4 regions of the Arthrobacter sp. Sr33 genome follow, and region 2 is predicted to be linked to each of the others. Evidence: riboswitches for the same ligand, from Rfam matches in the RefSeq annotation. Region 2 holds a riboswitch; each other region holds the start of a gene.

Region 1 (4,866 bases), on a different contig from region 2:
GAGCCGGGAAGATTTCGCATATGCCAACCTCGCCGTTCGTGGCCGGCTGCTGCACCAGATCGTGGACCAACAGGTTGCACCGGCTTTGGCCTTGAAACCGGACCTGATCACCATCTCGGCTGGCGGCAACGACCTGATCCGGCCGGGTGGCGACCCGGACCAGCTGGCGGCCCGGCTGGATGGTGCCGTTGAGGCGCTCAGCGCGGATCAGGCGACGGTGGTCCTGTTCGCCGGCCCCGACGCGAGAGATTCGGTGCTGGGCAACTTCAGGTCCAGGACGGCAATTTTCAACGAGAACCTGAGGATCATCGCCGCCCGGCATGACGCCCTGATCGCAGACATGTGGGCGCTCCGGCAGCTGGTGAACCCGCAGATGTGGGATGGAGACCGGTTGCACTTTTCCCCGCTGGGTCATCACACCATTGCCATGATGGTGCTGGAAACCCTCGCGGTACCCCATTCCCTGACGCCGCTCGAACCGCAGCCGCTGCCCCATCAGAGCTGGCGCGCCGCGCGGACGGAGGACCTGGTGTGGGCGAAGGTGTATTTCGTCCCCTGGGTGCTGCGCCGGCTCCGCCGCCAGTCCTCGGGCGACGGGGTGCTGGCGAAAAGGCCCGATGCCGCTCCGATCTTTGGCCCCGGGATGCCCCCCGGCGTTGGCGGCTAAGCCCCGGTCATTCACTAGTGATCGGTGTAGAAGGCTTCCCGCAGGCGTTGATCGAGCTGGTGGATCTCGGTCAGGAAGGCGTCGTGGCCGATCGGTGAGACGATCGTGTGGACGGGCACCTCCCCCGGCAAGGCCTGTGCCAGGGTGTGGGACTGGCTGGGGAAATACAACCGGTCCGAGTCAACCGCTGCGATGAAGAACTCGGCGGTGGCATCCCGCAACGCCAGGTGCAGGGGACCGCGGTCCCGGCCGGCATCATGCCCCATGAGTGCTTCGGTCAGCACCAGATAGCTGTTGGCGTCGAACCGTTCCACCAGCTTGCTGGCTTGATGGTCAAGGTAGCTTTCCACCTGAAATCTGCCCCGGGCTGCCGGGTCCGACGAGCCGAAGGGTGTCTCAGCACCCTGTGCCGCCCGACCGAAGCGGTGCTCCAGCTCCGGCTCGGACCGGTAGGTGATGTGGGCGATGCGCCGGGCCAGCCCGAGCCCGGCGACCGGGCCTGTGCCCGGGTAGTAGTCCCCCGCGGCGAATCCCGGGTCCAACCGGATAGCCTGCAGCTGCGCCTGGGCGAAGGCAATCTGCTCTGCCGAGCTTGCGGCAGTGCAGGCGATGACTGCGCACCGTTCGACCCGCTCCGGGTACACCAGAGCCCACTCCAGAGCCCTCGCGCCGCCGAGCGACCCCCCGATCACCGAGTGCCACCGATCGATTCCGAGCGCATCAGCCAGGAGGGCCTCGGCCCGGACCGAATCCCTGACCGTGAGGTAGGGGAATCGGGAGCCCCAGGGGACGCCGTCGGGGTCCGCTGACGCAGGTCCGGTGGAGCCATAGCAGCCGCCGAGCATATTGATGGATACGACAAAATACCTGGTGGTGTCGATGGTTTTGCCGGGGCCCACCAGCTGGTCCCACCAACCGTCTTCGGTCGAATCGCCGCGGGCAACATGGGAGCTGCCGGTCAGTGCATGCTGAATCAGGACGGCATTGGACCCATCGTCGTTGAGGGTGCCCCAGGTTTCATAGGCGAGCGTAACCTCGGGCAGGTGCCCCCCGGTTTCACAGGTGAAGGGGCCCAGACCGAGTGAGCGGACGACGCCGTCAGGTGTCACCTGGGCCCGGTCCTGTTGTGCGGTGTGAATAGTTGTCACTGGTATCGCCCACCTCGGAATCCGCGCTTGCGCCGGACACCCTGTCCGCCGCCTGGTCGTCACCCGGGGCACCCCACCGCGAAGGAGGGTTGCCGTCCAGCAAGCCGGGGCTTGGTGGAGCGGGGTGTTCCGCTCCGTGCTGGCACTCGTGACCTGTTCCTAGATAACCCGAAAACGCAGCTTCGACGCAAATATGTGAACGTCCGTGTATCTGAACGTCCGTGGCAAGAAAGACCCTGATCTACCCCCAGCAGCCCGATAAGCTTGCGCCATGCGGATCCGCCCAATCGATCTCGTCGATGTATTTGTCTACCTCGTCGTCCTGGGTCTGTTCATTCAACTGTTTCCCGCGGTGATTTCCGAGACGTTCACCCTGGCGTTGCTGACCGCTGCGCTGCTGAAGCTGGTGCTCGAACTGGTGATGCGGGTGAAGAAGGCCCTGTTGACCCGCGTCCGTACGGCTGAGCGGGTTCTCCCCCGGGTGATCAATGGTGGGGCCCTGCTGCTGGTGCTTCCCGGAAGCAAACTCCTGGTGCTCCAGCTGGTGGCGTTCCTCTTCGGCGATGCGGTGTACCTGGGTGGCTTCTTCCAGGTCACGGCGCTGATCATCGTTCTGATGGCTGCCCGGGGTGGCGTGAGACGCTTTTTCGTCGGTAAGGGTCCCCTAAGTCGAGACACAGATCACAAAGTGCCAAACTAGGGCCATGCGCTTGGACCATGTCTCATATGCTTGTGAACCCGACGGCCTCGTAGCAACTGCGGGGAGGATCGCCGATGCCCTCGGCGTCGACCCGGTGAAGGGTGGTGTGCATCCCCGCTTCGGCACCAGGAACATGATTTTCCCGATGTTGAACGGTCAATATCTCGAAGTTGTTGAGGTGCTGAACCACCCGGCTTCCGACAAAGCTCCCTTCGGCCAGGCGGTTCGCGCCCGGTCCGAGGCTGGCGGCGGCTGGATGGGTTGGTGTGTTGCTGTGGATGATCTGGCCCCCTTCGAGGAACGCCTCGGTCGTAGCGCCGTCCCGGGCAACCGCAAATTTCCTGACGGTCAGGAGCTCACCTGGCAGCAGATTGGCATCAAGGGGCTGATCGCTGATCCCCAGGTCCCCTATATGTTGCGGTGGGACGACGGTACTGAGGCCCTGCACCCCTCACAGGCCCGACCCGCTACAGTGCGCCTCGATTCGCTGACCATTGCAGGGTCCCCCGACCGGATTGCTGAATGGCTGGGCACGCCGGCGACCGAGCCGCTCGATGAGGTTGTTGTGCAGTGGGTGGCACCCAATGGCACTCCCGGCATCATGTCCGTGACTTTCCAGACTGCCAACGGCCTGGTGGAAATCTAACTGCACCCTTTCGTGTGACCGGCCGACAAGTCGCCACGCGACTAGTCGCCGATACCAATCGCCGATCCAAAGAGGGCGAAGCCTACAAACCCGGCGATATCGAGCAGGGCGTGGGCGATGACCAGGGGCATCACCCGTTTGCTCCGGGTGTAGGCATATCCAAAGATCAGACCCATCAGGACATTGCCGATAAACGGCCCGAAGCCCTGATACAGGTGGTAGCTGCCCCGGAGCAGGGCACTGGTGATGATAATGACCGGCATTGACCAGCCCAGCTGCTTCAGCCGGTGAAACAGGTATCCCACCACAATGACCTCTTCGACCACTGCGTGACGCAGCGCCGAGAGAATCAGGACGGGCACGGTCCACCAGTAGGCGTCGAGCGCAGCGGGCTCGATTGCCGTCGTGATCCCCAGCGCACGCCCCGCCGCGTAGACGCCGAGCGTGCCGACCCCGATGACCATCGCCAGGCCGAACCCCAGGCCGAAATCGACCCGTGGCCGGCTGAAAGTGAATCCCAGGGTGCGGAACGCCGACTTTCCCGGTTCCGTCAGGAGGAATAGCACCAGGAACACCGGAACCAGCGCGAAGAAGATGCCGAGCAGCTGGTAGGTGAGGTCGAAGTACTGGCGGTCATTCAGGACCGGATTCAGCCGGGTGGTCTGCGCAGCGAGCGGCGCCTGGCTGAGCTTGTCGAGCAGGTTGACCACCGCGTAGACAGCCGATTGCCCGAGGGAAAGTCCGAGCACAATCGCTATCTCGGCGGTGATCCGCCGACGTTGGACGGGGGCCGACCGGTTGACATCGTCCGGCGTCGACGTCGTGGACGCCTTGGGTATCTCGGTGGACATGCCAGCCATCCTAGTGGGCGATCCTTGGGGCTAGTCGGCACCCAGCTTCGGGGCGACGATAACGGTGGTCCCATGCTCTTCGAACGACCGCCGCTGAGCGGCGGTGATTCCTGAGTCGGTGATCAGATTGCTGAAGGTGTAGCCGGTCATGGTCGCGAAGCATCGGGTGCCGATCTTCGACGAGTCCGCGACAACGTAGGCCTTGGCGGCGCGTTTGGCGACCATTGCGTTGACCGCGGCTTCACCCTCGTCGCTGATGGTGGGCCCGACGACCGGGTCCAGCCCGTTGACTCCGACAAACGCCAGGTCGAGGGCCACCCGCTGCAGCACCGCGTCAGCATACGAACCCACCAGTTCATAGGAGCGGGGGTTGACGATGCCACCGGTGACCATGATTTTGAAGTTGGGCCGGACAGCGAGCTGGGCTGCAATGTTGATGGCGTTGGTGACGACGGTGAGCGTTGGCTTGTTTGACGGTTCCATCAGGTCGCTGCGTTTGCTGAGCGCCGAGGCGATTGCCGTGCTGGTGGTCCCGCCGCAGAGCCCGATCACCGCTCCCTTGGGGATGAGGTCGCTTGCGGCCTGCGCGATCGCACGCTTCTCCTCGGCGTGGACGTCCTTGTTGTAGCGCCCGGGCAGATCGTAGGCGACGGTTTCGATGGTGGCCCCACCGTGTGTGCGGGTCAGCAACCGCTGCTCCGCGAGGCTGTCCAGGTCCCGCCGGGCGGTGGCCGGTGAGACTTTGAGCTTGCTGACTATTTCGTCGACTTCCACCTGGGTGGCTTCGGAGAGTAGGTCAAGGATGGCGCTGAGCCGTTCCGCGCGTTTCATCCCGCTGGCCCGTTCCCGTTGAT
Region 2 (4,866 bases):
GCGGTGAGCAATCCAGACAAAGGGGGTCTACCCGGAGATCGGTGAGGGAAAAGTTGCCCACCGCTGCCTGAATTGCCCACCGGACCGGGCAAGCCGTGCGGAACTCGTTAGGCAAAGCCGTGTTCCCGAACGGGCGATTGTAGGAGTCCTGAAACCGGGTATTCCTTTTGGGAGGGGACCGAAGCGAGGAGCCGCGCAGGATTGCCACAGGATCAACGAAATAAGCCGACTTTGTTTCAAGTCGCGGTTACACTGAAATAGGAATCGGAATTGTGAAGAATAACGATTATTTGGCAAATCGGACGCTTTGGCGCACGCCGTGATCTCTTCCATCCGTTTCGAACGAAAGAAGGCTCTCATGGGATTCAGCCATTCCCGTTGACCACTTCCGTCCTGCAGGCTCACAAGCGACTACCCTGTATCCGCAACGCGGCTTGGTAGATAGCGAAGCCCTTCTAGGCAATACTCTGTGGCCTGAGATATCCCGGTCGCTGAACCTTAGACTCCGGTCGAATGACCAGGAAAGCGAATCGCCCCCATGCTCGATCCAGTACCAAGCACCAATAGCCATTCATCAATCGACGAAACCCCCACCGGCCTGACCGATGAAGAGTTGGCGTCTGATCACAGCAGTTCTTACACACGGGCGCTCGCCGAAGTGCGAAGCTGTGTCCTTGAACAGGCCAGAAATCCTGCACAGGCAAAGGTTAGCTTCGATTATTTGATGACCCATGATTCGCTCACCGGATTGCTCAATCGGGGTGGATTTCTGGCGGAGCTTCAGCTCTGCCTTGCAAAGCGGGCCGGCAGGAAACAGCGCCGAGGACTATTGATCGTGGACCTGGATTTCTTCCGGACGGTCAATGTCGGTCTGGGGATCGCTGCTGGGGATGAGACTCTGAGTATCGTCGCGCAGCGGATCCGTGCCGCGGTGCATCCATCTGCAGTCGTCGCTCGGTTGTCGGGTGTCGAATTTGCGGTACTGGCTGACTTCGCCGACGCCGGGGAGGCGCAGTCGGTGGCCGCCGAGCTATTGGAGGCCCTGAGCGCGCCGATGGCGGTTGGCGGGACCAGCATTGAAATCACGGTCAGTATTGGCGTTTCGATGGCCAGCGAAACTGACAACCCTGACCGGCTGGTGGGTCGGGCTGCCGCGGCACTGCACCAGGCCAAGAAGCGGGGCCGTAACCGCTGCGAGGTGGAGTGCAGCATGCACAGCGATCCCGACGACGGCCAGCTGAATCGCCGCGGTGAACTGCGCCGTGCCATCGAGGACGGAGAGTTATGCCTCTTCTTCCAGCCCCAGATTGACCTCGTCAGCGGCCAGATGAACGGATTCGAGGCACTGGTGCGCTGGGATCACCCCGATAAGGGCCTGCTGGCACCTTCAGCTTTCATCGACTTCGCCGAAGAATCCGGGCTTATCCTGCCGCTCGGAGCCTGGGTGATCAACGCTGCCGTCGCGCAACAGGCCACATGGCACCGCTCTGCGGCGGGACGGCCCCCAGTACGAATGTCAGTCAATATCTCAGCCATCCAGCTCAGCGATCCCCGCCTCGAAGAAATGGTCACTGAAGCGCTTGAACGCCATGGTGTTGCTCCGGGGCTCCTGACCCTGGAAATCACCGAAACGGCGCTCACCGCGGATCCAGTTGCCGCGCTGCGGACCCTCGAAATTCTCAAGGCCCTGGGCGTCAGGTTGGCAATCGACGATTTTGGTACTGGCCATTCCAGCCTCACCTATCTCAAGCGCTTTCCGATCGACGAACTGAAAATCGACCGCTCCTTCATTGCCGGGCTCACTACCGACAGCAAGGACCACGCGATTGTTGCGTCCTGCATCCAGCTCGCCCACGCCACGAACCTGATCGCCGTCGCCGAAGGCGTTGAAATGCCAGCCCAGCTACACGCGCTGACCGAGCTGGACTGCGACCTCGCGCAGGGCTACTTCTACACCCGCCCCATGTCGGCGGAGGACCTCGAACCGTGGTTCATTCCGCGGCCCGATAATATGCGCCTGGGAGAACCCCAACTGGTTGGTCAGTAGCGTTGCAGGTTGACCTTGAAAGTCTCGCCGTTGACCGGAGCTGACGTGTGCTCGTGCACAATTTTCCAGTCACCATCGCGGCGCCCCAGAACCCAGGTCAGGCGGTTCTGCATGGAGTCCTGTTCGACGTCGTCGGGCCCAATGTCGCGGTAGGTGATGATGGCGTGCACGGTTGCCAGGTCCTCGGTAACCAGAGTCTGAACGTCATCGAAGTCCACCCTGACGCGCTCATCCCCCACCGAAGCGAACCACCCGGCCACTGATTCCCGCCACGGGTCTGCACCCTGGTGGCTCCACACGTCCCATAAGTCGAAAACCCGGACGTCGTCGTCGTACAGGGCCAGCAGGGCATCAACATCCTTCCCGAATACGGCTGCAGCATACTGTTCGAGAACCTGAGTGATCGACTCTTCATCCATGAAGGCGATCCTCGCATGCCCGACCGATGAACGGAACGGGTACGCGCAAGTCATTTATGACGACCGGTAACGGCCAGGTTTTGACCCAACAAATTTTCTGCCTTAGCGTGATCTCCAGAATCAAGAGTGTCAACCAACGGCCCTGGCCGGTTGACCAGCAACCCTCTCCCGTAGCGGGGTGCTCCAGGTGAAGATTCGGCCGCCGGAACAAGTCCCCGGACGGCAAGTACGGCGTATCCAGAATTGACCCCGCCGAGGGGTCGTCGTGGATACCGCCCGCCATCTTGAAGCGAGCCAGCATGTAACCCCGAGGAAACTCCCCGAATGTCGCTGCAGTTATCGCAGCACTTCACTCCTGCCTATCTGCCTGTCCAGTGGTAACGCCTGGCCCGTGTTATCGGCCGACCGGACCCCACTGACGTACCCCGTTCAAAGGAAAAACCCCCATGAAATCCCGCACCCTTCTCACTATCGCCGTTGCCCCATTCCTCGCCCTCACTGTGGCATGTGGTGGTTCGGGCGAGTCCGGTTCCGGAAATGAAAGCATCAAGCTCGGCGTCGTCGGCGCCAGCGACCCGGAATGGGGCCTGCTCACCGAGGCCGCTGCCGAGGAAGGCATCGAGCTGGAGGTCATCGACTTCGCCGAATACACCCAGCCCAACCCCGCGCTAAGCGAAAGTGAACTGGACCTCAACCAGTTCCAGCACCTGGTGTACCTGGCCCGCTACAACGTATCCAGCGGAGAGGAGCTGGCCCCGATCGGCTCCACGGCCATCTACCCGCTGGGCCTGTACTCAACCCAGTACGGGTCGGTGGAGGAGATCCCCGAAGGATCGACGGTTGCTGTCCCCAACGACGAGAGCAACCTCGCCCGCGGGCTGCTGGTCCTTCAGTCCGCCGGTCTGGTGGTGCTCGACGACGGCGGCAGCGCCTTCTCGACGATCGACGACATTGATGAGGACGCGTCCAAGGTCACCGTCACCACGCTCGAAGCGTCGCTGACCCCCACCTCGCTGCCCGACGTCGCCGCCGCCATCATCAATAACGACTTTGTCCAGGACGCTGGCCTGAACTTCGAGGACGCCATTGCCCAGGACGATCCGACCGATCCTGCCGCCGTCGCGTACGTGAACGTGTTCGCCGCCCGCGCCGGCGAAGAGGGCAACGAGACGTACCAGAAGCTGATCAGCATCTACCAGGAAAACCAGGAGGTGCAGGACGCCGTCCAGGAGACCTCCGGCGGGACCGCCGAGTTCCTTCAGGTCACCCCCGATGAGCTGCAGACCACCCTCGACACCGTCGAGGAAGACACCCGCGCCCAAGGCTAACCAGCCCTCCCTGCCCTGCGGCCAGCTGGCGGTCCCGGCTGGCCGCAGGGCCGTTTATCAAGGAAAACCATGCCACTCATTTCCCTGCAGGGAGTTACCAAAAGCTTCCCTCCGGGCCGCCGCGGCGACGCTCCCGTGCACGCGATTGACAACGTCAGCCTCGACATCGAGGCTGGAGAGATCTACGGGATCATCGGCTACTCGGGGGCCGGGAAAAGCACCCTGGTCCGCCTGATCAACGCTCTCGAAAAGGCCAGCAGCGGCACCATCATTGTCGACGGCCAGCAGGTCACCAACGTCCCGGACCGGCAACTGCGCAAACTACGTCTCGACATCGGGATGATCTTCCAGCAGTTCAACCTGTTCAACGCCAAAACAGTCTGGAACAACGTCGCCTACCCCCTGCGCGTCGCTGGGAAAAGCCGCGACGAAATCCAGGCGCGCGTCACCGAACTCCTCGACTTTGTGGGACTGGCCGATAAGGCCTCCAACTACCCCGAACAGCTGTCCGGCGGCCAGAAACAGCGCGTCGGCATCGCCAGGGCACTCGCCACCTCGCCAAAAATCCTGCTCGCCGATGAGGCGACGTCTGCGTTGGACCCCGAGACCACCCATGAGGTGCTGCGCCTGCTACGGCGGGTCAATGAGGAGTTGGGCATCACCATAGTGGTGATCACCCACGAAATGGACGTCATCCAGACCCTCGCCACGAAGGTGGCGGTGATGGACAGCGGCCGGATCGTGGAGCAGGGTGATGTGTTCGACGTCTTCTCCAATCCGCGCGAGGCCTCATCCCAACGGTTCGTTTCCACCGTGGTCCGGGGGATCCCCTCACCCGACGAACTCGCGGTTCTCCAGGAGCGGCACACCGGCCGGATCGTCACCTTCTCCTTCCGGGACGGCGACTCCTCGCAAGCCTCGGTGTTCCTCGAGTTGGCGGCCGCCGGCGTCGAGTTCGAACTGATCTACGGCGGCATCAACGACATTCGGGGCCGCGCATTCGGCCATCTCACCCTCGCACTCACCGGGCCCGACGGCGCGGTCGACGCTGCGCTGACCGGGCTGTCCGGTC
Region 3 (4,866 bases), on a different contig from region 2:
GCCTTTGTAGTCGTAGTAGTTCAGATCCTCGTCAACGATCTTCAGTCCTTGGGCGGTGACGGTGGCCGCTGCATCGGCCATGAGCGCGGCGCGGGTGCGGTCGTCGCGGAGCCGTTGGGCGGTGTGGTCAAAGCTCTGCGGGTTGTGCGCGGCGGTGGTTTCGAGTTTGGTGATTGCTTCTGCGTCGCCGCTGAATTCCTCGATCACTGCGGCCATGTCCAGTGTCATGCCTTGGGCGAGTGCTGCGCTGGCGGTGTCATTGGCGCGGACTTTCAGTGCCGCGTCCACGGTGGTCTTTTTTGCGCCAGTCTTTTTCGCGATCTGGGTGGCTGAGACTCCGAGTAGGGAAAGCTGGTGGAACGCTTCGGCGCGGTCGTTGTCGGTGAGTCCTTGGCGCTGGTCGTTTTCCACGACCTGCTTAGCTAACCTGTCGGCCTCTGTGAGGCTTTCGACTACGTAGACGGGCATCAGGTCGAGCTTCGCTTCTACGGCGGCGAGGGTGCGCCTCTGTCCGTACAGGACGTGCACTCCCCCGCTGTCGGTGCGGTGGGCGACGACTGGCTGGATTACTCCGTGTTCTTTGATGGAAGCCAGGAATGCTTTGTCGAGCTGCACGTCGGCGCGGACGTTGGCGTCGATGGTCAAGGTGGTGGGGTCGATCATTTCGAGAACAGACATAGCGGTGTGCTCCTAGTTCGCAGGGTGGGTGGGGAACCTGTGGTGACCAGCAGTGTGGGTTCCTCTCCCCCGTTGGTTTTGCCTGCTGGCGGAGCTTGCGTAGCTGTGCCTGACGGAGCAGTGCTCAACGCCGTAGGGGCAAGGGTGGATCAATTCTGGGAGGAAATAAGCGACGTAGGAGCGCCGGACAGGATTGGTATGCGCGTAGCCGGCGGAGCCGGTTGACGCTGTGGAGCAGGTACGTATGATCCGAAGGAATCTCAATGATGTTGTCAACGAATTATTTGGGTTGCTTCTCCGGTGTCCTGGCCCGCTCGGGGCCAGGACACCGGAGGGCCTCTAGCCCGTCCAGCCCAGGTATGGCCTGCGGTCTGCGTCCGGCAGTTCGCCTGCCGTTGCGGGCAGGACCTTAGGGCCGTCGGACTGTCCCATCAGCCAGTGGAAGAACACTTCGGACGTGAGCGCTTCGAAGCACGCGGCCTGACTGCGGAACCAGTGCTCGTGCGTGTCGCCCTCAACGTAGGTTCCGTAACCGAAAAGTTCCTCGGAATCGTCGCGGGCGCGGGCCACGGCGAAGACGATCAGCGGCCAGGCTCCGGCATCCCATCCCTCAGATCCCCAGTTCGGCAGGGCTGACCAGCCGGAATCTTCGAGGGTTTCCATCCAGTCATACCCATCCCCCATCCGATCATCGGCGGGAAGTCCGGGGACGGTGACGGTTTCGTCGGTATCGGTGGTGTTCGTACGGGTCATTATTCCAACGCTCATGCGGTCGCTCCTCTAGTTCACAGGGCGGGAAACGTTCAGTGACCAGCACCCGTTCCCTCTTCCCCACCATGTTTTTTGCCTGCTGGCGGAGCTTGCGGAGCTGTGTCCGACGGAGGCGGTGCCAACCTGTTAGGGCAAGCGGTCGGGAGTTGGTGAGGAAATAAGCGACGTAGGAGCGCCGAGGCGAGTCACGCCCGCGCCGCCGGCCACAGGCCGGTTGAACAGCCGGAGCGGGCACGTAGAATCCAACGGACAGCAGCAAAAAAATGAAAGACAATGCTTCTACTGCCCGAGCGACAGCGAGGACCTTCCTGATCCGGGAAACGCCCCAAACGTTTCTGTCATGGCCGCGACGGCGTTTCCTAGGCGGGCGACGGACTGGGGTTTCCTGGCGGCTCGTAGGCGGTTCCATCGCGGAGCATAGCCCACAGGACGTTGAGCCGGCGTCTGGCCAGGGAAAGCACGGACTGAACGTGAGTCTTGCCTTCTGCACGTTTGCGGTCGTAGTAAGTCCTGGACGCGGTCGAACTTCGCAGACTCGACATAGCCGCCATGTAACAGGCCCGAAGAAGACGCCGGTCATATCGCCTCGGTCTGTGGTGGTTGCCCCGTATCCGACCGGAATCTTTCGGCGCCGGCGCGAGACCCGCGACTCCGGCAAGCCGGTCGACGCTTTCGAAAACGGACAGATCACCGCCTATAGCGCCAAGGAATTCCGCTCCGAGCAGGGGTCCGAAGCCTGGCATGCTGAGCATGATCTCTGCCTGGTGGTGTTCGCGGAAGCGCTCGGCTATCAGCGTGTCCAAGGCGTCGATCTGGTTCTGAATATCCAGGACTTCCTGCGCGAGCTCGGCGACCATCGGCGCACCGATCCGCTGGGCGGCAACGGTGGTGTACTGGGATTTCGCGGCCGTTACGGCCCTTTCTGACACATCGGCGCTGCTGCGGGCGCCCTGGCTACTAAGCCAGGCGTGAAGGCGTTTCTGTCCGAGCCGACGCAGCGCATCGGGGGTCTGGTATCTCGTGAGCAGCAACAGCCCGGCCTTGGATCTGCTGTAGTCAAAGGCCTGTTCGAGGGCGGGAAAGTATTCCAACAACTGTGCACGCAAGCGGTTGATCGCGCGAGTGCGGTCGCAGGCCTTGTCCGTGCGGCGGGCGGTAAGGATCCGCAGATCCACGCTGATGTCATCCCCGGTACGAACCGGTTGCAGATCCCGACGCATCCGGGCCTGGTCAGCGATCACCGCGGCATCCTTCGCATCGGTCTTGCCGTCCCCACGGTAAGTCCTAGAAGCGTGATGTACCGTGCGTCCTGGAATGTAGAGCACGTGCTGGTCATGGGCTACAAGCAGTGCGATCAGCAGTGCAGCCCCACCGTGGTTCAGATCCACGGCCCAAACCACCTCTCCCCCACTATCAAGCGCCGCGACGCTTCCCATCAAATCCAGCAGATCTGTCTCGTCATTGGCCACCCTCTGAGAGAACAAACGGGCTCCCTCAGCGTCAATGACCACGCAGTGGTGATGGGTTTTGCCGGCGTCTATCCCGGCCCACAGTTGCGACAAAGCGCTCTCCCTTCATCGTTCGAATATGAAGCCCAGCAGATAACCTCGCCGTCGTGTCCTTATCCAGCGATCATCTTCTTGTCGCGTCTCTCAATCAGCGGTCGGGCCATCGTCGAAGCAACAGGCGGCCAATCCTTCGAAGCCGTGACAACCGTCCGGCACAGCAGCAAAAGCCATACCCATCACCCCTGGGTAGCCAAGACACTACAACTGCCCTGCAAACTACCTGCTCAACAACATAAGGACAGCAGCAAAAAAGAGAGTGGTTTCCGGCGACGACCGGTCGGGAGCGCCGGCTGTCAGCCCGAACGGTAGTGAGGCCCGTTTAGTGGGCTTGTGTCCTAGGCTCGCTCTGCGGGGATATCTGGCGCGTAAGTTAGCGTGCGTGCAGGTAGTGGCGTAGATACGCCGCCTGGGAGCGTTTCGACTTCATGGCTGCACTCCTTTGTCACACGCCGTAATTCCAACTGTGGAAGTTGCGTGAATCAAACCGGACCGGCTTTAGTTGTGTACGACCATCCCGAGCGGCCGAGAGATCTGGATCGATGACGCCGCAGCAACCCATTGGAGCCTCAGGCTTCGATAAGGTGCTACCGCCAGACCGATGGAGAGTGAAATGACTGTACCTACCGCGTCCGCTAATAAGGCAAGCGCTGAACGGGACCCTGGCCAGTGGCTCAAAAGTGTCCGGGCCACGGGCAGGTGGGAAGGCTCAATGACCACCCTCGTTGAAACTCGAGGGTTTACCTTCCGGACCGATGAGCCTGTTGCTGTGGGCGGGAACGACAAATCCCCAACTCCCATGCAGTATGTGGTTGGAGCGGTCAACGGCTGCGTCACCGTAGTTATCGAAACCGTGGCACGGGAACTGGGCATCGTCGTTGAAGCCATCGATACCTCTTCCCAAGCTCAGCAGGACGTTCGGGGATTCCGGGGGACGGCGGACGTCTCCCCTCATTTTAAGAATTTCGCGTTGACGGTGAATCTGCGCACGCCGGTTCCAGAATCAGAGTTGGATACCTTCAAGCGGCAGGTCGAAAAGCGGTGTCCGGCCATCAACTTGGTGCGAGACGCAGGTGTTGACTTTAACCTCGTATGGCTGATTTCCGGGGCGGAGGCATGACCAGCGCGGGACTTTGGACGCTCGGCCTTGCCGTCGGGTACACGCTACTTCTGGCTTTGACGAGCCGGGCCGCTCGTAACCGGGCAGATCATGGGGAGGGCTTCTTCGTCGGTAGCCGGACCTTCAGCCCGTGGACCGTGGCGTTTTGTATTACGGGCCTGTTTTCAGGATCCTCCTATATCGCCATCATGGAGCTGAGCTACCGAACAGGGATATCAGCTATCTGGTATGGAGTGGCGGAAACGGTGCAGGTTCTCCTTATCGCCCTGATTCTCGTCAAGCCGTTGCGCAAACGCTTGGTGGTAACGGTGACTGGAATGATCGGGGAGCGGTTCGGTCGTAAAGCCCAGGCGATTGCAGGGTCAATCACGGCGTTGACCTTCCCCATGTGGTCAGTGGCGACGGCCATCGCTTTTGCCTCCGCGCTGCACGCTCTCACCGGTCTTTCAATCCACGCCGCCATCATCGTGACGGCGTTGTTGCTCCTTGTGTTCCTCTCCGCAGGCGGAATGCGAGCTGTTGCCTTCACCCAGACCGCCAACTGTGTGGTTTTCATCGGCATGCTCGCCGTTGGAATCCTCGCATTCTTTATCAATCCGGGCATCGATGGCATCCGCCAGCTTGCCGTGGATCAGCCGGAGATGCTGGATATGTCCTCGGCGGGAGTGACATTGATTGCCGCCTGGTTCGGTACTTTCATTGTCAATGTTCTTCTGGCGCAGGCCGCCTTCC
Region 4 (4,866 bases), on a different contig from region 2:
CGGCTCCTCGGTGACGCCGTCAACCAGTTGCGGTCCCATCTCGATGGGAAAGTCAGCGTGCTGCTGGGACACTCGGGCGTGGGTAAATCCACTATGGTCAACGCGCTCACCGGATCCAACCGGGCAACCGGCGGAGTGAACGCGGTGACAGGCAGGGGAAGGCACACGTCGTCGTCGGCGGTTGCCTTGAAAGCCGGAGATTCCCTGCCGGGGACCTGGATTATCGACACCCCGGGTATCCGCTCGTTCGGTCTGGCCCATGTTGACCCGGATCGAATTCTTCAGGCCTTCCCCGACCTTGAACCAGGTACAGCTGAATGCGCCAGAGGATGCCGCCATGACCGGCTAGCGGTGAAGTGCGGCCTGGACCCGTGGGTGAGCGAGGGGCGGGCAGGCGTTTCGGGCCCAGTCCGGCTGGCCTCCCTACGGCGGCTGCTCGGCTCCAGCGTCCCCGAGCCCAAGGGAAATACGCAAGAAGCTAAAGAGCTCGGCGAACAGTAGACCTGATAGGCTTAAAGCAGTTGTGGTGTTAAGCACTAATTTTCGCCTCAACGAGAACCCCGAAGCACGGGGGGATTCTCACACACAAGGAATATGAAAAAAATGGCAACAGGTACAGTCAAATGGTTCAACGCTGAAAAGGGCTTTGGATTCATTGCTCCTGATGACGGCGGCGCGGATGTATTCGCCCACTTCTCAGCAATCAACTCCAGCGGATTCCGCGCCCTCGAAGAGAACCAGAAGGTCAACTTCGAGACCACGCAGGGCCCCAAGGGACCGCAGGCCGAGAACATCACCGTTATCTAATAACCCAGATACGTAGCCCGTCCCACTGGACGGCTCCCCACAGGACACCGAAGCGGCTCACCGCCGCCGGTGTCCTGTGGCGTTTAAGGTGCCTCCTGCCCACCGTGTCCGGGCAATCGATGGGCAGCTACGGGACTCTCCACCGAACCGGGCCATACAGTGGGCAAGCGAGTGGACAAGCGAGCAAACTCCGGAAAACCTGGACCTGGTGGCCCGTTGGTGCGGGGCTGGTGCCACGGGGCCGGGCACATCCCGCACTATCGCGGGGTTAGGCGATAGGTTGAAGGTATGAACCACCGCCAAAGCTATAACGATGATCTGCGCCTTGCCCACGTCATGGCCGATTCTGTAGACGACCAGACCATGTCGCGATTCAAGGCCCAGGACCTGGTGGTGGAGACCAAGCCAGACCTGACCCCGGTAACCGATGCCGATAAGGCTGCCGAGGAGTCGATTCGTGGCCAACTCTCCCGCGCCCGCCCCCGCGACGCGGTGCTCGGCGAAGAGTTCGGAAGCAGTGGTGCCGGCTCGCGTCGCTGGATCATCGATCCCATCGACGGCACCAAAAGTTTTGTGCGGGGCGTCCCGGTCTGGGCCACCCTGATTGCGCTGATTGACGAGGGGCAACCGGTGGTCGGGTTGGTCAGCGCTCCGGCTCTGGGCAAACGCTGGTGGGCGGCCACCGGGACCGGCGCCTACATGGGCAAGTCCCTCGCGGCGGCAAGCCGGCTCAAGGTATCCAACGTGTCCCGGCTCGAGGATGCCTCGATGTCTTATTCCAGCCTCTCGGGCTGGAAGGAACGCGGGAACCTGCCGGAATTCCTGACCCTGACCGACTCGGTGTGGCGCAGCAGGGCCTACGGCGACTTCTGGTCCTACTGTCTGGTTGCGGAGGGCGCAGTCGACATCGCCTGCGAACCTGAGTTGAACCTGTATGACATGGCGGCCCTGGTGCCGATCATCACCGAGGCCGGCGGGCGCTTCACCTCGCTGGAAGGCACCGACGGACCGTTTGGCGGGAATGCTTTGGCCACCAACAGCACCCTCCACAATGACGTGCTGCAGATCCTCAACCCTGATGTTGATGACTTGCTTTAAGAAGCCGTAATAAAAAGCCTGGGGCGCCTGCCGTGCCCTAGGCTTTTTCTATTGGTCACGAGTGTCAGCGCTAAACCCCGGTTTGCTGGCCGGCAACCCTCCTCTTCGCGGCGGGGTGCCCCGGGTGACGACCAGGCCGTCCCTGACTGGGCTGGCAAGCGCGGACACCCTGCTGCGGGGTCCACCACCGTTGGAGATCCAGCATGACTATTGCAACCATCGAGCCGTTCCACCATTCCACCTCAACCGTGAATCAGTTGGCGAAGGTGGTGGGAGATGACCTGTTGGTGCCGCTGCTTGGGGGCGGCGAGGTACGCTACGTCAATCTCGACTACGCCGCGTCCGCTCCGGCGCTGGTCGAGGTCCTCGACTTCGTCAATACGGTTGTCCCCTTCTACGCCAGCGTCCACCGCGGCGCCGGCTACACCTCCCAGGTTTCCACCTCACTGTACGAGAATGCCAGGACAACAGTCCGGCGTTTTGTGGGTGGACGCAGCGACGACTTAGTGATCTTTACCCGCAACACCACCGACTCGCTGAACCTGCTGGCCGGCTGTGTGCCCTCCACGGGGGAGGTGTTGTACCTGGATGTCGAACATCATGCCAACCTGTTGCCCTGGCAGCAGCTCCCCCACCGCAGCCTCACGGCCGGCGTGACGCTCGCCGACACCCTTGAGCGGGTCCGCGCCGAGCTATCCACGGGTGGGGTCAGTCTGCTGGCGGTCACCGGGGCATCCAATGTCACCGGCGAGCTTCTACCGATCAGCGAGTTGGCTGAATTGGCGCACGCCCACGGGGCGCGAATCGTGGTGGATGCCGCCCAGCTCGCACCCCATCGTCGGATCGACATCAGCCGCGATGGTATCGACTATGTGGCATTCTCGGGTCACAAGTTATACGCGCCGTTCGGTGCTGGCGTGCTCGTGGGCCGCCCGGACTGGCTGGACGCCGGCACCCCGTACCTGCCCGGCGGTGGAGCCGTGCGGAGGGTCAAAGTCGATTCAGTCTCCTGGGCCACCGGACCGGCCCGCCATGAGGGTGGCTCGCCCAACGTGGTGGGCGCCGCCGCCCTCGCGCATGCTGCCGAGGTGCTCGCGTCGCTGGACGAGGATGCCTGGCTGACCCATGAACAGGCCCTCCGGTCTGCGTTGACTTCCGGACTCGAAACGCTACCGGGGGTCACAGTGCACCAGCTTTTCCCGGACAGTGCCGACCCCATCGGGGTGGTGAACTTTTCGGTGTCCGGTTACGACGCCGGACTTGTCGCCGCGTATTTGTCTGCCGAACACGGGGTGGGCCTCCGCGATGGCAAGTTCTGCGCTCATCCCCTACTCAAACGGCTCGGGCTGCCGTCGGGTTCGTTGCGGGCCAGCGTGGGTCTGGGATCCCAGCCCGCGGACGTCGAGCGGCTGCTGAGCGGCCTCCGGTCCCTCCTGGCCGATGGTCTCACCGCAGATTATGTAGTGGACGAGGAACGCTGGGTACCGGCCGCCGAGACACGAACCTTTCCGGTGTGGGCTCCCCACACGCCGGGGACGGCGGGCGCTGCGCCGTGCTCGAGGGACTAGCCTCAGCAGCTGGTGGGCCAGGAGGCGATTGACCGGTGCGGGATAGGCTTGGATCCCACCCATCGACAACAGGAGCGCACAGATGCCCCGCGGCGGCCCACGTCTGCACGACACCCGGCGAGTCCACCTCGCCGGCGGCTACCTGGACGGCGGTGCGCAGTACGACCGGGTCCGGCCCGGGTATCCCACCGACATTGTTGACTGGCTGATTCCCACCGGCGCGTCCGCCGCAGCCGACGTCGGCGCGGGCACCGGAATCTTCACCGCAGAACTCGTGAGGTGTGGGCTGAAGGTGACCGCCGTCGACCCCTCGGCGGACATGCTGGGGGTCCTTAGCACCAAGCTCCCCGCTGTGGTCGCTGTCGTCGGGACCGCCGAGGCCACCGGCCTGCCAGCTTCCTCGGTCAATCTGGTAACCATGGCGCAAGCCTGGCACTGGGTTGATCCGGTGGCAGCCACCACGGAGGCTGCACGGATCCTCACACCGGGCGGCCGCCTGGGACTGATCTGGAATCAGTTGGATGTTTCTCTGCCGTGGGTGCACCGGCTTAGCCGGATCATGCATGCCGGAGATGTCTACAAACCGGATCATCGGCCGGCGATTGGACGGGAGTTCGGGGCGCTTGAACAGCGATCGGCGCGGTGGGCGCAGCCGCTGAGCACCTCAGATATCGTCGACCTCGCCAAATCCAGAAGTTACTACCGTCGGGCGGGTCCAGAGATTCGGGCCAGGGTCGAGGCCAACCTCGACTGGTACCTCCACGAACATCTGGGATTCGCCGCCGATGCTCAGGTGGAGTTGCCGTACTTCACCCATTCCTGGCGGGCAGACCGCTTGTAAGAAGACCGGAACACTGTTGCTAAGGCATGCCAATGAGTTAGATTTAGGTATGCCGAAACTTTTCATTCCGCTGGTGCTTCTTCTCGTACTGGCACTCACCGGCTGCGGTGCCAGCCCGGCTGTGCAGGCGAGGCCAGCCGACGACGACGACCGCCCGCTGGTGCTGACCACCTTCACTGTGCTCGCGGATCTGGCAGATCAGGTGGGCGGCGGGCACGTCAGGGTTGAATCCATCACCAAAATCGGCGCTGAAATCCACGGCTACGACCCGACGCCGTCGGACCTGGTCAACGCTCAGGACGCCGATCTGATTCTCGACAACGGTCTGGGCCTTGAGCGCTGGTTTGAACGCTTCCTGCTTTCGGTGGATGCCCCGCGCGCGGTCCTCTCCGACGGCGTCGAGCCGGTCGACATTCGCTCTGGCGCCTACAACGGACTGCCTAACCCCCATGCCTGGATGTCCCCCGCCGCTGCGCAGATCTACGTTGACAACATCGTGGTGGCCCTGACGGATCTGAGCCCACCGCATGCCAACGATTTTGAAGCCAACGG

Evidence for each region. A riboswitch is a leader RNA that binds a small molecule or an ion and turns the genes downstream of it on or off. The one in region 2 is predicted to bind S-adenosylmethionine.
Region 1: it holds a riboswitch for S-adenosylmethionine, as region 2 does, so the genes downstream of both, metX (homoserine O-acetyltransferase MetX) here and ACX80T_RS02780 (MetQ/NlpA family ABC transporter substrate-binding protein) in region 2, are expected to answer to the same signal.
Region 3: it holds a riboswitch for S-adenosylmethionine, as region 2 does, so the genes downstream of both, ACX80T_RS15325 (OsmC family protein) here and ACX80T_RS02780 (MetQ/NlpA family ABC transporter substrate-binding protein) in region 2, are expected to answer to the same signal.
Region 4: it holds a riboswitch for S-adenosylmethionine, as region 2 does, so the genes downstream of both, ACX80T_RS11900 (aminotransferase class V-fold PLP-dependent enzyme) here and ACX80T_RS02780 (MetQ/NlpA family ABC transporter substrate-binding protein) in region 2, are expected to answer to the same signal.

The regions. Positions count from the first base shown of each region.
Region 1 covers NZ_JBTNDD010000005.1:173,338-178,203, forward strand. Annotated here, with positions in the region: gene ACX80T_RS08990 (SGNH/GDSL hydrolase family protein) at 1-667, shown strand, start outside; gene metX (homoserine O-acetyltransferase MetX) at 682-1,815, opposite strand; SAM riboswitch class IV at 1,834-1,969, opposite strand; gene ACX80T_RS09000 (hypothetical protein) at 2,087-2,515, shown strand; gene ACX80T_RS09005 (VOC family protein) at 2,520-3,161, shown strand; gene ACX80T_RS09010 (CPBP family intramembrane glutamic endopeptidase) at 3,203-4,012, opposite strand; gene ACX80T_RS09015 (DeoR/GlpR family DNA-binding transcription regulator) at 4,043-4,843, opposite strand; gene ACX80T_RS09020 (class II fructose-bisphosphate aldolase) at 4,840-4,866, opposite strand, start outside.
Region 2 covers NZ_JBTNDD010000001.1:553,653-558,518, forward strand. Annotated here, with positions in the region: gene ACX80T_RS02770 (putative bifunctional diguanylate cyclase/phosphodiesterase) at 725-2,047, shown strand; gene ACX80T_RS02775 (YybH family protein) at 2,041-2,466, opposite strand; SAM riboswitch class IV at 2,585-2,701, shown strand; gene ACX80T_RS02780 (MetQ/NlpA family ABC transporter substrate-binding protein) at 2,913-3,794, shown strand; gene ACX80T_RS02785 (methionine ABC transporter ATP-binding protein) at 3,864-4,866, shown strand, end outside.
Region 3 covers NZ_JBTNDD010000014.1:6,125-10,990, forward strand. Annotated here, with positions in the region: gene ACX80T_RS15310 (ParB/RepB/Spo0J family partition protein) at 1-678, opposite strand, end outside; gene ACX80T_RS15315 (hypothetical protein) at 1,018-1,446, opposite strand; gene ACX80T_RS15320 (IS110 family RNA-guided transposase) at 1,809-3,011, opposite strand; SAM riboswitch class I at 3,524-3,622, shown strand; gene ACX80T_RS15325 (OsmC family protein) at 3,727-4,134, shown strand; gene ACX80T_RS15330 (sodium:solute symporter family protein) at 4,107-4,866, shown strand, end outside.
Region 4 covers NZ_JBTNDD010000008.1:98,625-103,490, forward strand. Annotated here, with positions in the region: gene rsgA (ribosome small subunit-dependent GTPase A) at 1-501, shown strand, start outside; gene ACX80T_RS11890 (cold-shock protein) at 604-807, shown strand; gene hisN (histidinol-phosphatase) at 1,096-1,905, shown strand; SAM riboswitch class IV at 1,959-2,072, shown strand; gene ACX80T_RS11900 (aminotransferase class V-fold PLP-dependent enzyme) at 2,109-3,473, shown strand; gene ACX80T_RS11905 (class I SAM-dependent methyltransferase) at 3,556-4,314, shown strand; gene ACX80T_RS11910 (metal ABC transporter solute-binding protein, Zn/Mn family) at 4,364-4,866, shown strand, end outside.